Regions from separate parts of the Cronobacter turicensis genome, predicted to be linked through region 1. Evidence: predicted binding sites of a transcription regulator. Region 1 holds the regulator's gene; each other region holds the start of a gene.
What was found. The regulator PurR, encoded in region 1, represses purine synthesis genes. The targets are predictions, from matches to a motif close to CANGCAAACGTTTGCNTG.
Positions count from the first base shown of each region.

Region 2: the regulator PurR is predicted to act here: its motif matches at 2,488-2,505, upstream of purE (5-(carboxyamino)imidazole ribonucleotide mutase).
Region 3: the regulator PurR is predicted to act here: its motif matches at 2,393-2,410, upstream of gcvT (glycine cleavage system aminomethyltransferase GcvT).

Region 1 covers NZ_CP165997.1:2,289,257-2,293,962, reverse strand. Annotated here, with positions in the region: gene punC (purine nucleoside transporter PunC) at 1-822, opposite strand, end outside; gene punR (DNA-binding transcriptional activator PunR) at 934-1,845, shown strand; gene purR (HTH-type transcriptional repressor PurR) at 1,864-2,889, opposite strand; gene AB8W27_RS10955 (YnhF family membrane protein) at 3,182-3,271, shown strand; gene AB8W27_RS10950 (MFS transporter) at 3,537-4,703, shown strand.
Region 2 covers NZ_CP165997.1:3,169,110-3,173,815, forward strand. Annotated here, with positions in the region: gene cysS (cysteine--tRNA ligase) at 1-1,060, opposite strand, end outside; gene ppiB (peptidylprolyl isomerase B) at 1,237-1,731, shown strand; gene lpxH (UDP-2,3-diacylglucosamine diphosphatase) at 1,735-2,457, shown strand; gene purE (5-(carboxyamino)imidazole ribonucleotide mutase) at 2,589-3,098, shown strand; gene purK (5-(carboxyamino)imidazole ribonucleotide synthase) at 3,095-4,162, shown strand; gene AB8W27_RS15280 (PLP-dependent aspartate aminotransferase family protein) at 4,303-4,706, opposite strand, start outside.
Region 3 covers NZ_CP165997.1:763,971-768,676, reverse strand. Annotated here, with positions in the region: gene gcvP (aminomethyl-transferring glycine dehydrogenase) at 1-659, opposite strand, end outside; gene gcvH (glycine cleavage system protein GcvH) at 792-1,181, opposite strand; gene gcvT (glycine cleavage system aminomethyltransferase GcvT) at 1,205-2,302, opposite strand; gene ubiI (FAD-dependent 2-octaprenylphenol hydroxylase) at 2,725-3,927, opposite strand; gene ubiH (2-octaprenyl-6-methoxyphenyl hydroxylase) at 3,938-4,706, opposite strand, start outside.

The DNA of each region.
Region 1 (4,706 bases):
CAGCCACGGCAGCAGCGTCTCACCCTGCCATTTTTGCAGCGCGCTGCGACAGCCGTAACCGCCTATCAGAAATGCGATGGTTTGCGGCACATAGCTCAGGCCAATCACCGCCGGGCTGTAGCCCATCTCATGCAGGATAAACGGCGAGCCGGTGAGCCAGGCGAAAAAGCTGGCGGAGCAGGCGGCGTAAATCAGCACATTGCCGCTGTAGACGCGCGAGCGCAGCAGCATCATAAAGCTCAGCGGTTCGCCGCCTTTATTGCCCTGCGGCGCGCCCGAAGGCAGACGCAGCGCCGGAATAATCAGCAATACCGTGATGGCAAACAGCACCACGAAAATCGCCTGCCAGGAAAAGTGGTTCAGGATCCAGCTGCCCAGCAGCGGCGCCAGCGCCGGAGAAAGGCCGACCAGCGGCATGATGGTCGCGAAAATGCGGCGCGCCTGCTGCGCCGGGTAGCGGTCGGTCACCAGCGCCTGCCAGCTCACCGCGGCGGAGCAGACCCCCACGGCCTGAATAAAGCGCAGCGCCAGCAGCGCGCCTGCGCTCTCTACCCAGACGGTGCCAAGGCAGGCGAGGGCGAAAATCCCCAGCCCCGCCAGCAGTACCGGACGGCGGCCAAAACGGTCAGAGAGGGGGCCCCAGACCAGCTGCGCCAGCGCGAATCCCGCCAGAAACAGGCTCAGCGAGGCGCTGATGGCCGATGGCGCCGTGTGTAAGTCCGCCTCGATAACGGCGAACGCGGGCAGGTACATATCGGTCGCCAGAAAGCCGAGCACGCTCAGCCCGGCCAGCCAGCAAAGAAATCCTTTATCAGGTCGCATCACAATGACTCACTTCTTAATACGCGAAAGAGCCCGGAGTGTACGGAGTGCAAACCGGCTTGTGAAACGCTAATATTTGCCGTTTCCATTCAAAAATTTTGCAGGCAGAAAATGTGGTCTGAATATTCTCTGGAAGTCGTCGACGCCGTCGCGCGCACTGGCAGCTTCACCGCGGCGGCGGCGGAACTGCACCGCGTGCCTTCTGCCGTGAGCTATACGGTGCGTCAGCTTGAGGAATGGCTCGCGGTGTCGCTCTTTGAGCGACGCCATCGCGATGTGGTGCTGACGCCTGCGGGCGCCTGGTTTTTACGCGAGGGGCGTTCTGTTATCAAAAAAATGATGATCACCCGTCAGCAGTGCCAGCAGATAGCCAACGGCTGGCGCGGGCAGCTTTCCATCGCGGTGGACAATATCGTGCGGCCTGAGCGCACCCGCCAGCTGGTGCTCGATTTCTACCGGCACTTTTCCGATGTCGAGTTGCAGGTGTCGCAGGAGGTGTTTAACGGCGTCTGGGATGCGCTGGCGGATGGGCGCGTGGAACTTGCCATCGGCGCCACGCAGGCGATCCCGGTGGGCGGGCGGTTCGCGTTCCGCGATATGGGCATGCTGAGCTGGCGCTGCGTGGTGGCGCATCATCATCCGCTGGCGCAGCATGAAGGCGCGCTAAGCGATGACAGGCTGCGTGATTACCCGTCGCTGGTGCTGGAAGATACCTCGCGATCGCTGCCCAAACGCATCACCTGGCTGCTGGATAACCAGCGACGCGTGGTGGTGCCGGACTGGCACTGCGCCGCTGATGCGCTTAGCGAAGGGCTCTGTATCGGCATGGTGCCGACGCATTTCGCCAAGCCATGGCTGGATCGCGAAGAGTGGCGCGCGCTGACGCTGGAAAACCCGTTCCCGGACGCCGCCTGCTGCCTGACGTGGCGACAAAGCGACGCCTCGCCCGCGCTGCGCTGGCTGCTTGATTATCTGGGGGACAGTGAAACGCTGAACAAGGAGTGGCTGCGGGAGCCGCAGTGATACGGCTCCCGGAAGGGATTAACGACGATAGTCGCGGAACGGGCCGTCCGCCACCGAGCGGCGTTCGATAAGGCGCGGGTGCACCTCGATGGTCTGCGACTCTTCGCGTTTGTTAACGATGCGATCGAGCAGCATATTGAACGCGGTCTGGCCCAGCGTCTCTTTCGGCTGATGGATTGTCGTCAGCGCCGGGCTGAAGAAGCGGGCGTTGCGTACGTTATCGTAGCCGATAATCGAAATATCCTGCGGCACGCGCAGGCCCATCTCATCGGCCGCGCAGATAGCGCCCATCGCCATGATATCGCCGCCGCAGAAGACGGCGGTAGGGCGCTGCGGCTGCGAGAGGATCTGCTGCATCGCGCGATAACCGGATTCCGGTTCGAAATCGCCCTGCACGATCCAGTTCTCCGGCACCTTGATGGCCGCTTCTTCCAGCGCTTTCATGAAGCCGGAAAAACGCCCGACGCCGGTGTTGCGCTCAAGCTGCCCCGGGATCACGCCGATATCGCGATGGCCGCGCTCGATAAGATAACGCCCCGCGAGATAACCGCCCTGGAACGCGTTATCGATAACCGAGTCGGTGAAATCCGCTTTAGCTTCGCCCCAGTCCATCACCACCATCGGGATATGACGGTACTCTTCGAGCGTGGACAGCAGCGGCTCCGGGTATTCCGAACACATCACCAGCAGGCCGTCGACGCGCTTTTGCGCCATCATCGACAGATACGCGCGCTGTTTTTCCAGATTGTTATGCGCATTACCGAGGATCAGCGTATAGCCTTTTGCAAAGCAGCTGTTTTCTACAGCTTCGATGATTTCTGCAAAGTAGGGCGCTTCGCTACTGGTCGCCAGCAGCCCGATAGATTTGGTGTGGTTCACCTTCAGGCTGCGCGCCACGGCGCTTGGCGAATAATGTAATTCTTTGATAGCCGCCCATACCGCGTTGCGCGTCTCTTCCGCCACAAAACGGGTTTTGTTAATTACATGTGAGACTGTTGTTGTGGAAACGTTGGCTCGCTTCGCGACGTCTTTAATTGTTGCCATTAATAATCACTCCAGACCCCTGGCTGAGCCCTGCAAAATCACGGGTTAATCGTTTGCCTGTACACACCCCTGTTTGCCACGAGGGGACGTGCGGCATGCCGGGAAACGCGACATTTATCGTGAGGAGGGGTCGATGGCCGGTACCGAATAAAGTAGCGACGAATTTTGGCTTATCTTTATCGAAAGGGGAAGAGGGAAAACGCATATCTGGTTAAATGTCGCAGGATTTTTCGGCCCGTTTATGCAAAAATGCGCACTACCTGATTTTTATGGGGTCTTTAAGGAGAATACCATGAGTACCGATCTGAAATTTTCGCTGGTCACTACCCTTGTTGTGCTGGGTCTTATTGTGGCGGGCGCTTTTACCGCCATCCTGCATTAAGCGCCAGGCGGGAGTGCGCCTGCGTTCTCCCGCTTTCTTATACCATTCCTGCGCTTAAACGCCTTTCGCTCGCCGTTCCCTTTCTTTTTCACGCTATTTCCTTATGATTCGCTAATAACAATTTTTGCGTGTTCTTTAACACTCGCGCAATAATATTTTGCTGTTTTTGTCACTTATCTTTTCCGACTGAAAGTGCCATCCTTTCTGCATCCTGCTGTAACGTCGGGCATTCCCCGGCGCTGTTGTACAATTTCTGGAGCAATGAATGAAAGTCAATTTCCCGTTACTGGCACTGGCGATTGGTGCTTTTGGCATTGGCACGACCGAGTTTTCCCCGATGGGGCTGTTGCCGGTAATAGCGAACGGCGTCAACGTCTCGATTCCGGCCGCCGGTATGCTGATAAGCGCTTACGCGGTTGGCGTGATGGTGGGGGCGCCGTTGATGACGCTCCTGTTGTCGCACCGCGCACGACGCAGCGCGCTGATTTTCCTGATGGCGATTTTTACGCTCGGCAACGTGCTCTCGGCGCTGGCGCCGGATTACATGACGCTGATGGCCTCGCGTATTCTCACCAGCCTTAACCACGGCGCGTTTTTCGGGCTCGGCTCGGTCGTGGCGGCAAGCGTGGTGCCGAAGCATAAACAGGCGAGCGCCGTCGCGACGATGTTTATGGGGCTGACCATCGCCAATATCGGCGGGGTGCCGGCGGCGACCTGGCTTGGCGAAACTATTGGCTGGCGGATGTCGTTCCTGGCGACCGCGGGCCTTGGGCTGGTGGCGATGGCGAGCCTCTGGCTCTCCCTGCCGAAAGGCGGCGGCGGCGAGCGTCCGGATGTGAAAAGCGAACTCGCGGTGCTGATGCGCCCGCAGGTAGTGAGCGCGCTGCTGACCACGGTGCTCGGAGCGGGCGCGATGTTCACGCTCTATACCTATATCGCGCCGGTGCTGCACCATATCACTGACGCCAGCGCGGCGTTCGTCACCGCCATGCTGGTGCTGATAGGCGTAGGGTTTTCCATCGGCAACTATCTGGGCGGCCGCCTCGCGGACCGCTCGGTGAGCGGCACCCTGAAGGGGTTCCTGATGCTGCTTATCATCATCATGGCGGCGATCCCGTGGTTGGCGCAGACGGAAATCGGCGCGGCCGTTAGCATGGTGGTGTGGGGCGCGGCGACGTTCGCCGTGGTGCCGCCGCTGCAGATGCGCGTGATGCGCGTCGCCAGTGAAGCGCCAGGCCTGTCGTCATCGGTCAATATCGGTGCGTTTAACCTTGGCAACGCGCTTGGCGCGGCGGCGGGGGGCGCTGTTATTCACGCGGGCTTCGGCTATAGCGTGGTGCCGGTGATGGGGGCGCTGATTGCCGCGCTCGGCCTGCTGCTGGTGCTGCTCTCCAGCCGTCGCGAGGCGCAAACGGCGTGCAGCGCCGAATAACAT
Region 2 (4,706 bases), 880 kb from region 1:
CCGGGGTGTTGAAATCGTCATCCATCGCCTCGATAAAACGCGCTTCAAACGCCTCGCCGCCTGCGGCCGCCACACTGCGGTCAGTGCCGCGCAATGCGGTATAGAGACGCTCAAGCGAGGCGCGCGCCTGCTTTAAGTTCTCTTCGCTGTAGTTCAGCTGGCTGCGGTAATGGCCGGACATCAGGAAGTAGCGCACGGTCTCGGCGTCGTAGTGTTGCAGCACGTCGCGCACGGTAAAGAAGTTGCCGAGCGATTTGGACATCTTCTCGCGATCGACCATCACCATCCCGGAGTGCATCCAGTAATTCACATATTCGCCGTCGTGCGCGCAGGTCGACTGAGCGATTTCGTTTTCATGGTGCGGGAACATCAGGTCAGAGCCGCCGCCATGAATATCGAAATGGCTGCCGAGCTGCTTGCAGTTCATCGCGGAACACTCAATATGCCAGCCCGGACGCCCGTCGCCCCACGGCGACGGCCAGCTCGGTTCACCCGGCTTGGACATCTTCCACAGTACGAAATCCATCGGGTTACGTTTGCTGTCGGCCACTTCCACGCGCGCGCCTGCCTGAAGCTGCTCCAGATCCTGGCGCGAGAGCTTGCCGTAATCCGCGTCGCTCTCCACCGCGAACATCACATCGCCGTTGCCCGCGACATACGCATGGCCGCGTGCGATCAGTTGCTCAACAATTTCAATAATTTCCGGGATGTGCTGCGTCGCGCGCGGCTCGCTTTCCGGGCGCAGAATATTCAGCGCATCGAAATCGTTGTGCATCTCGGCGACCATACGGTCCACCAGCGCCACAAAATCTTCGCCGTTCTCGTTAGCGCGTTTAATAATTTTGTCGTCGATATCGGTAATGTTGCGCACATATTTCAGCTTATAGCCGAGAAAACGCAGGTAGCGCGCGACGACGTCAAACGCGATAAACGTACGACCATGGCCGATGTGACAGAGGTCGTAAACGGTAATACCACACACGTACATGCCGACTTCCCCGGCATGAATAGGCTTAAATTCTTCTTTCTGGCGACTCATGGTATTGAAGATTTTTAACATCAGAAGTTTCCGTGTCAGTGTGTGGTAAGCGGATAAAACCCCTATATTACCCATAATTGAAAGCGCAAGCACCCCACTTTGCAAGGTGAAGCAAGCGGTGAGTTATGCTATAACAGCCTCCTACTGTGGCTTCTTTCGGAAGCCGAAGCACCACTGAAACAAAACAGGATGCAGACATGGTTACTTTTCACACCAATCACGGCGACATCGTAATCAAGACCTTTGATGACAAAGCGCCGGAAACGGTAAAAAACTTTCTGGAATATTGCCGCGAAGGTTTCTACGACAACACCATTTTCCATCGTGTAATCAATGGCTTTATGATTCAGGGCGGCGGCTTTGAGCCGGGCATGAAACAGAAAAGCACCAAAGATCCTATCAAAAACGAAGCCAACAACGGCCTGAAGAACACCCGCGGCACGCTGGCAATGGCGCGCACGCAGGCGCCGCACTCCGCGACTGCCCAGTTCTTCATCAACGTTGCAGATAACGACTTCCTGAACTTCAGCGGCGAAAGCCTGCAGGGTTGGGGCTACTGCGTATTCGCAGAAGTGGTAGAAGGCATGGACGTGGTTGATAAAATCAAAGGCGTATCCACCGGCCGCAGCGGCATGCATCAGGATGTGCCGAAAGAAGACGTGATTATCGAGCGCGTAACCGTCAGCGAGTAATTCGTGGCGACGCTCTTTATTGCAGATCTTCATCTGTGCCCAGAAGAACCGGCGATTACCGCCGGTTTTCTGCGTTTTTTAGCCGGTACAGCACGTGAAGCGGACGCGCTTTATATCCTGGGCGATCTTTTTGAAGCCTGGATCGGCGATGACGACCCGCAACCGCTGCACCGCGAGATAGCCGCCGCCCTGCGCGCGCTCGTTCAATTCGGCGTTCCCTGCTATTTCATCCACGGCAACCGCGATTTCCTGCTCGGCCGTCGCTTCGCCCGCGAAAGCGGCATGCAGTTGCTGCCGGAAGAACACGTGCTGGATCTCTACGGCAGACGCGTGCTGATCATGCATGGCGACACGCTGTGCACTGACGATGCCGGTTATCAGGCGTTTCGCGCCAAAGTTCATAAACCGTGGCTGCAAACCCTATTTCTCGCGCTCCCCCTGCGACTGCGCCGCCGTATCGCCGCCCGCATGCGCGCCGGCAGCAAAGCCTCCAACAGCCAGAAAGATCTCGCCATCATGGATGTCAACCCGCAGGCGGTGGTCGATACCATGGAACGCCAGCAGGTGCAGTGGCTCATTCACGGCCACACTCACCGCCCCGCCGCGCACACGCTTGAGGCGAACGGCCAGCCCGCGCACCGCGTGGTGTTAGGCGCCTGGCACAGCGAAGGGTCAATGATCAAAGTCACCCCCGACGACGTCGAACTGGTAGCCTTTCCGTTCTGATTCTGCCTGCGTTTTTGCCGTTCTCACGCCTACGCAACCGTTTTCCTTTCCGGTTTTCCGTGATATTCTCAAGGCCCTCGTAACGGCGACCCCGTTGATTTTGCCGCCTGACCACAGGAGTTTTGAGACGTATGTCCTCCAGCCACACCCCGGCGCGTATCGCCATCGTCATGGGTTCCAGAAGCGACTGGGCCACCATGCAGTTTGCCGCAGAAATCCTCGATGCTCTGGATGTTCCTCACCATGTTGAAGTGGTCTCCGCGCACCGCACGCCGGATAAACTGTTCAGCTTCGCCGAAAGCGCGCAGGAGAACGGGTTTCAGGTGATCATCGCGGGCGCAGGCGGCGCGGCGCATCTGCCGGGCATGATTGCCGCGAAAACGCTGGTGCCGGTGCTGGGCGTGCCGGTGCAGAGCGCGGCGTTGAGCGGGCTGGACAGCCTCTACTCTATCGTCCAGATGCCGCGCGGCATTCCGGTCGGCACGCTGGCTATCGGTAAAGCGGGCGCGGCGAACGCGGCCCTGCTGGCCGCCCAGATCCTGGCGCAGCACGACAGCGCGCTGCTGGCGCGCCTTGAGAACTGGCGTCAGAAGCAAACCGAGGAAGTGCTGGAGAATCCGGACCCGCGGGGTGAGGCATGAAGCAGGTATGCGTGCTGGGTAACGGCCAGCTGGGCAGAATGCTGCGCCAGGCGGGCGAGCCGCTTGGCATTCGCGTCTGGCCGGTAGGGCTGGATGCCGATCCGCAGGCGGTGCCGTTCGCGCAAAGCGTTATCACAGCGGAAATTGAACGCTGGCCGGAAACCGCCCTGACCCGCGAACTGGCGCGCCATAATGCGTTCGTTAACCGCGACGTTTTCCCGCTTATCGCCGACCGTTTTACCCAGAAACAGCTGCTCGATAAGCTAAATCTCCCCACCGCGCCGTGGCAGTTGCTGGCTAATAGCAGCGAATGGCCGCAGGTGTTTGCGCGTCTCGGTGAGCTGGCTATCGTCAAGCGCCGCACCGGCGGCTACGACGGCCGCGGTCAGTGGCGACTGCGCGCGCACGAGACCGATATGCTGCCCAGCGAATGCTATGGCGAGTGCATCGTCGAGCAGGGCATTAACTTTTCCGGCGAGGTGTCGCTGGTCGGCGCGCGCGCCCATGACGGCAGCGCAGTCTTTTATCCGCTGACCCATAACCTGCATCAGGACGGCATTCTGCGCACCAGCGTCGCGTTCCCGCAGGCGAGCGCCGCGCAGCAAACGCAGGCGGAAGCGATGCTGCGCGCGATTATGGACGAGCTGAATTATGTGGGCGTGATGGCGATGGAGTGTTTCGTCACGCCGCAGGGCTTGCTGATTAACGAGCTGGCGCCGCGCGTGCATAACAGCGGCCACTGGACGCAAAACGGCGCGTCCATCAGCCAGTTTGAGCTGCATCTGCGCGCCGTGACCGGTCTGCCGCTGCCGCAGCCGGTAGTGAGCGGCCCGTCGGTAATGGTGAATCTGATTGGTACCGATCTGAATTACGACTGGCTGAAGCTGCCGCTGGTACATCTGCACTGGTATGACAAAGAGGTGCGTGAAGGGCGTAAAGTCGGGCATCTGAATCTGAGCGATGCCGAGGCGACGCTGATTGACGCCACGCTGGAAGCGCTCGCTCCGTTGCTGCCGTCGGAATATGCAAGCGGCATCGCCTGGGCGCAGGCGCTGTTACGATAAGAAAAGCACCCTGCGGGGTGCTTTTTTATTGGGTGTCGCGAGTGCCTGAACGGTGGGCGCGCTCCGCTTACCCACCCTACGAGTATTAGCAACGGTGAAATTGTAGGGCGGGTAAGCGCAGCGCACCCGCCGGGCCAACATTATGCCTCCAGCGCCTGTTCGAGATCCGCCAGCAAATCCTCCGCGTCTTCAATCCCCACCGACAACCGAATCAACTGCGGCGTAATCCCGTTCGCCAGCCGCTGCTCAAGCGGAATCGAGGCGTGCGTCATACTGAACGGCTGGCTCACCAGGCTCTCCACGCCGCCAAGGCTCTCGGCAAGCGTAAAGAGCCGCAACTTTTTAATCACCTGCGCCGCACGCAGGTCATCGCCACGCACCACGATGGAAATCATACCACCCGCAAGCGCCATCTGACGGCGCGCCAGCGCATACTGCGGGTGGCTCTCCAGCCACGGGAAAAACACTTTTTCCACCTGAGGATGCTGCGCCAGCCGCTGCGCAATCTTCAGCGCGCTGGCGCTGTGCCGCTCCATACGCAGCG
Region 3 (4,706 bases), 1.5 Mb from region 1:
ACCTGCTGCAACAGCACGCCGAAGAGATCCTGATGATCGAGCGCCTTTGGCGCGTCATCGACGATCACCTCAAAGCCGAACGTTTCGGCGCGGGTGCGGACTACATCCAGCGTCTGCGGATGCACATCGGCGGCCACGAAGAAACGGTTGGCGTTTTTCAGTTTGCTGACGCGTTTGGCCATCGCCATGGCTTCCGCCGCCGCGGTGGCTTCATCCAGCAGCGAGGCGGAGGCGATATCCAGCCCCGTCAGATCCAGCGTTACCTGCTGGAAATTCAGCAGCGCTTCAAGACGCCCCTGCGACACCTCTGGCTGATACGGCGTATAGGCCGTGTACCAGCCCGGATTCTCCAGCATATTGCGCAGGATAACCGGCGGCGTGTGCACCGCGGTGTAGCCCATGCCGATATAGTTTTTAAAGCGCTTGTTGCGCCCGGCGATGGCTTTGAGCTCCGCCAGCGCGGCGAATTCGGTGGCGGCGTCGCCGACATCGGGCGGCGTCTCAAGCTGGATATCCGCAGGAACGATTTGCGAAATCAGCGCATCCAGCGAGTCCGCGCCAACGGTGCGCAGCATCTCCTGCTGCTGGTCAACACCCGGTCCGATATGGCGCTCGATAAAAGCGTCGCGATTTTCCAGGTGGCTCAGGGTCTGGGTCATGGGCGATATTTCCTGAAACGTGCAGTGAGGCAAATAAATGCGATGGTAAGTCGTGCTCCCGCCGGGAGCGGCGCGGGCGAATGCGGTGCCCGCGCGTGCCCCTGACGTTACGCAGGGGCGTGGTCCCGTGAATTACTCGTCTTCTAACAGCGCTTCATACGCGCTGGCATCCAGCAGCGCGGCCACTTGGGTCTCATCGCTGGCTTTGATTTTGAAAATCCAGCCCTGGCCGTACGGCTCGCTATTGACCAGCTCGGGTGAATCGCTCAGCGCGTCGTTGACGGCCACGATCTCGCCGCTGACCGGCGCGTAGATGTCGGAAGCGGCTTTGACGGATTCCGCGACAGCGCAGTCGTCGCCCGCGTTAACGGTCGTGCCCACATCCGGCAGGTCGACAAACACCATGTCGCCCAGCAGCTCCTGCGCGTGCTCGGTGATCCCGACGGTGTAAGTGCCGTCAGCTTCTTTACGCAGCCATTCGTGTTCTTTGCTGTATTTCAGTTCGTTTGGCACATTGCTCATTGCTTCTCTCCTGATAACAAAACTTACTGCGTGACCGGCTTCCCGGCGCGCACGAAAACGGGTTTAGTGACTTTCACGGGCATTTCGCGGTTGCGGATCTGCACAATGGCAGTATCGCCGATACCCGCAGGAACGCGAGCCAGCGCAATGCTGTAGCCAAGCGTCGGCGAGAAGGTGCCGCTGGTGATAATGCCTTCGCGGGCGTTGCCCTGGTCATCGGTGAAACGCACCGGCAGTTCGCCGCGCAGCACGCCTTTTTCCGTCATCACCAGACCAACCAGCTGTTCGGTGCCGTTTTCACGCTGGGCTTCCAGCGCGTCGCGGCCGATAAATGCGCGATCTTCTGGTTGCCAGGCGATTGTCCAGCCCATGTTGGCGGCGAGCGGCGAAACGCCTTCGTCCATCTCCTGGCCGTAAAGATTCATGCCCGCCTCAAGACGCAGCGTATCGCGCGCGCCAAGGCCGCACGGTTTTACGCCCGCTTCCACCAGCTGGCTCCAGAATCCGGCCGCTTTTTCATTCGGCATCGCGATTTCATAGCCCGCCTCGCCGGTGTAGCCGGTAGTGGCGATAAACAGGTCATCCGCCTGCACGCCAAAGAAGGGCTTCATGCCGTCTGTCGCTTTACGCTGCGCGTCGTTAAAGAGTGTGGCGGCTTTCGCCTTCGCGTTCGGCCCCTGGACGGCAATAAGGGAGAGATCGTCGCGCACGGTCACGGAAACGCCATACGGTTCGGCGTGCTCATTGATCCAGGCGAGATCTTTTTCACGGGTGGCGGAGTTCACCACCAGGCGGAAATAGTCTTCTGTCATGAAATAAACAATCAGATCGTCAATCACGCCGCCGGAGGCGTTGAGCATGCCGGTGTAGAGCGCTTTGCCCGGCTGGGTCAGCTTCGCCACATCGTTCGCCAGCAAGTAGCGCAGGAATTCGCGGGTACGCGCGCCGCGCAGGTCGACAATGGTCATGTGGGAGACATCAAACATCCCCGCGTCGTTACGTACCGCATGGTGTTCATCAATCTGCGAGCCGTAATGCAGCGGCATCATCCAGCCGTGGAAATCCACCATGCGCGCGCCGCAGAGGTTGTGCTGTTCATACAACGGGGTTTGTTGAGCCATCTTTTCCTCATCCTGTCAGCCGGGTTGGTGTGGGTTTCAGACGGCGCAACGCCCTGAATGAAACCCGGCGTCGACGCCGATCCCGGCGGCAACGCAAACGTTATCTTGCGTCTGAACTTATCACCGAACGGGGGCGTAAACCATAAGGCACGCTGGGCCATCAGATTAGCTTATGACCAGAAATCGTTTTACATCCCGCAGCATGAAACACTGCCTGAAAGGTTTCAGGCGCGACCAAAACGCTAACGCTTTACCGTGTTTTCAAAATAAGCGGGCAGAAATCGCTGTTTTGAGGGGAAATTCATGGAAGAAAAAATTTCGAGAGATTAAAAAAACTAATCCGAAAAAGAGAGTGAAATTAGAATATTTCAAACGGGGAGAGACTTCTCTTTCCGGGGACCGGAAAGAGAAGTGTGACGTAGTTAACGCAACCACTCCGGCAGATCGTTAAGCCCCATCGCCTGGCGAATCAACTGTGGTTTAACACCTGGCAGTTTATCGGCAAGCGTTAAGCCCAGATCGCGCAGGAGCTTTTTCGCAGGATTCGTGCCGGAGAAAAGCTCGCGGAAACCCTGCATACCCGCCAGCATCATCGCGGCGGCGTGCTTGCGGCTGCGTTCGTAGCGGCGCAGATAAAGATGCTGCCCGATATCTTTGCCCTGCTGATGCAGACGGCGCAGTTCGCTTATCAACTCCGCGGCATCCATAAAGCCGAGGTTAACGCCCTGCCCGGCCAGCGGATGAATGGTGTGCGCCGCGTCGCCGACCAGCGCCAGACGGTGCGCGGCGAACTGGCGCGCGTAGCGGCCGGTAAGCGGAAAGACCTGCCGCTCACGCTCAAGCGCGCATAAGCCGAGGCGATTATCGAACGCCACGCAGAGCGCCTGATTAAACGCCGACACCGGGGCCTGCTGCATCCGGTCGGCTTCCTGAGGAGAAAGCGACCAGACGATAGAACAGAGATGCGGGTCGCTGAGCGGCAGAAACGCCAGAATGCCGTCGCCGTGGAACGCCTGGCGCGCCACGCCGCCATGTGGTTCATCGGTGCGGATCGTGGCGACCAGCGCGTGATGCTGGTAATCCCAGGACGTCAGCGGGATTTCCGCCTTCGCGCGCAGCCAGGAGTTTGCGCCATCGGCGCCGACAACCAGACGCGCCGTCAGCATGTTGCCGTCTTCCAGCGTGATAAAGGCTTCGTTTTCGCCCCAGGCGACCTGTTGCAGCGTCGCGGGCGCCATCAGCGTCACCGATTTGCACTGCTGCGCTTTTTGCCACAGTGCGTAGTGAATCACCTGATTTTCGATAATGTGCCCGAGATGGCTGAAGCCGAACGCCTCGTCATTAAACGCGATGCGCCCGAAGCTGTCTTTTTCCCAGACTTCCATGCCGTGGTACGGCGCGGCGCGCTGGCGAATAATGGCGTCCCAGACGTCGAGCCGTTTGAGCAGGGCTTCACTGGCGGCGTTAATTGCCGACACGCGCAGCGCCGGAGGCGCGCTCGCGTCCAGCGGTTCCGGCGCGCGCTGCTCCAGCACCGCGACGCGCAGCCCGCTGCCTTCCAGCCCGCAGGCCACCGCCAGCCCGACCATGCCGCCGCCGACAATCGCTACATCTACACTTTGCACATTCGACTCCTTAGCGCGGCACCCAACCGAGGGTGCGTCTGGCCAGCGCGTCACGCGCCGGGGTAAATAAATCCATGGCCATCAGGCCAAGGTTGCGCCCGACCACCAGCGGCGACCAGCGGTTGGCGAACAGCTGCACCAGCCCGTCGGTAACGCCGATCGTCGCGGCTTTATCCTGCTCGCGGCGTTGTTGATACGCGCCAAGCACCGGATACGCGCCGATATCCTCGCCGCGCGCGAAAGCCTGCGACAGCGTCTCGGCGAGCGTCATCACATCGCGCAGCCCAAGGTTAAACCCCTGCCCAGCAATCGGGTGCAGCGTCTGGGCGGCGTTGCCGACCAGCGCCGTGCGGTGCGAAATCACGCGCGACGCGAGGCTTAACGCGAGCGGATAACCGCTGCGCGCGCCCGCGTGTGTGATACGCCCCAGCCGCCAGCCAAAGGCGGCCTGGAGTTCCTGGCAAAAACGCGCATCGCTCCAGCCAAGCACTTCAGCCTGTTTGTCGAGAGGATGGCACCAGACGAGCGAACTGCGACCGCCCGACATCGGCAGCAATGCCAGCGGGCCGTGTTCGGTAAAACGCTCAAAGGCGCGCCCCTGATGCGGCAGCGCAGTCGCGACATTCGCAATGATTGCCGCCTGATGGTAAGGCTGCTGGCGCCATTCGATGCCGCACTGCGCGCCAATCGAGGAGCGCGAACCGTCGGCCGCGACCAGCAGTTGCCCTTCCAGGGTGTCGCCGTTATCAAGCTGTACGGTGACTGCTTCTTCACGACGG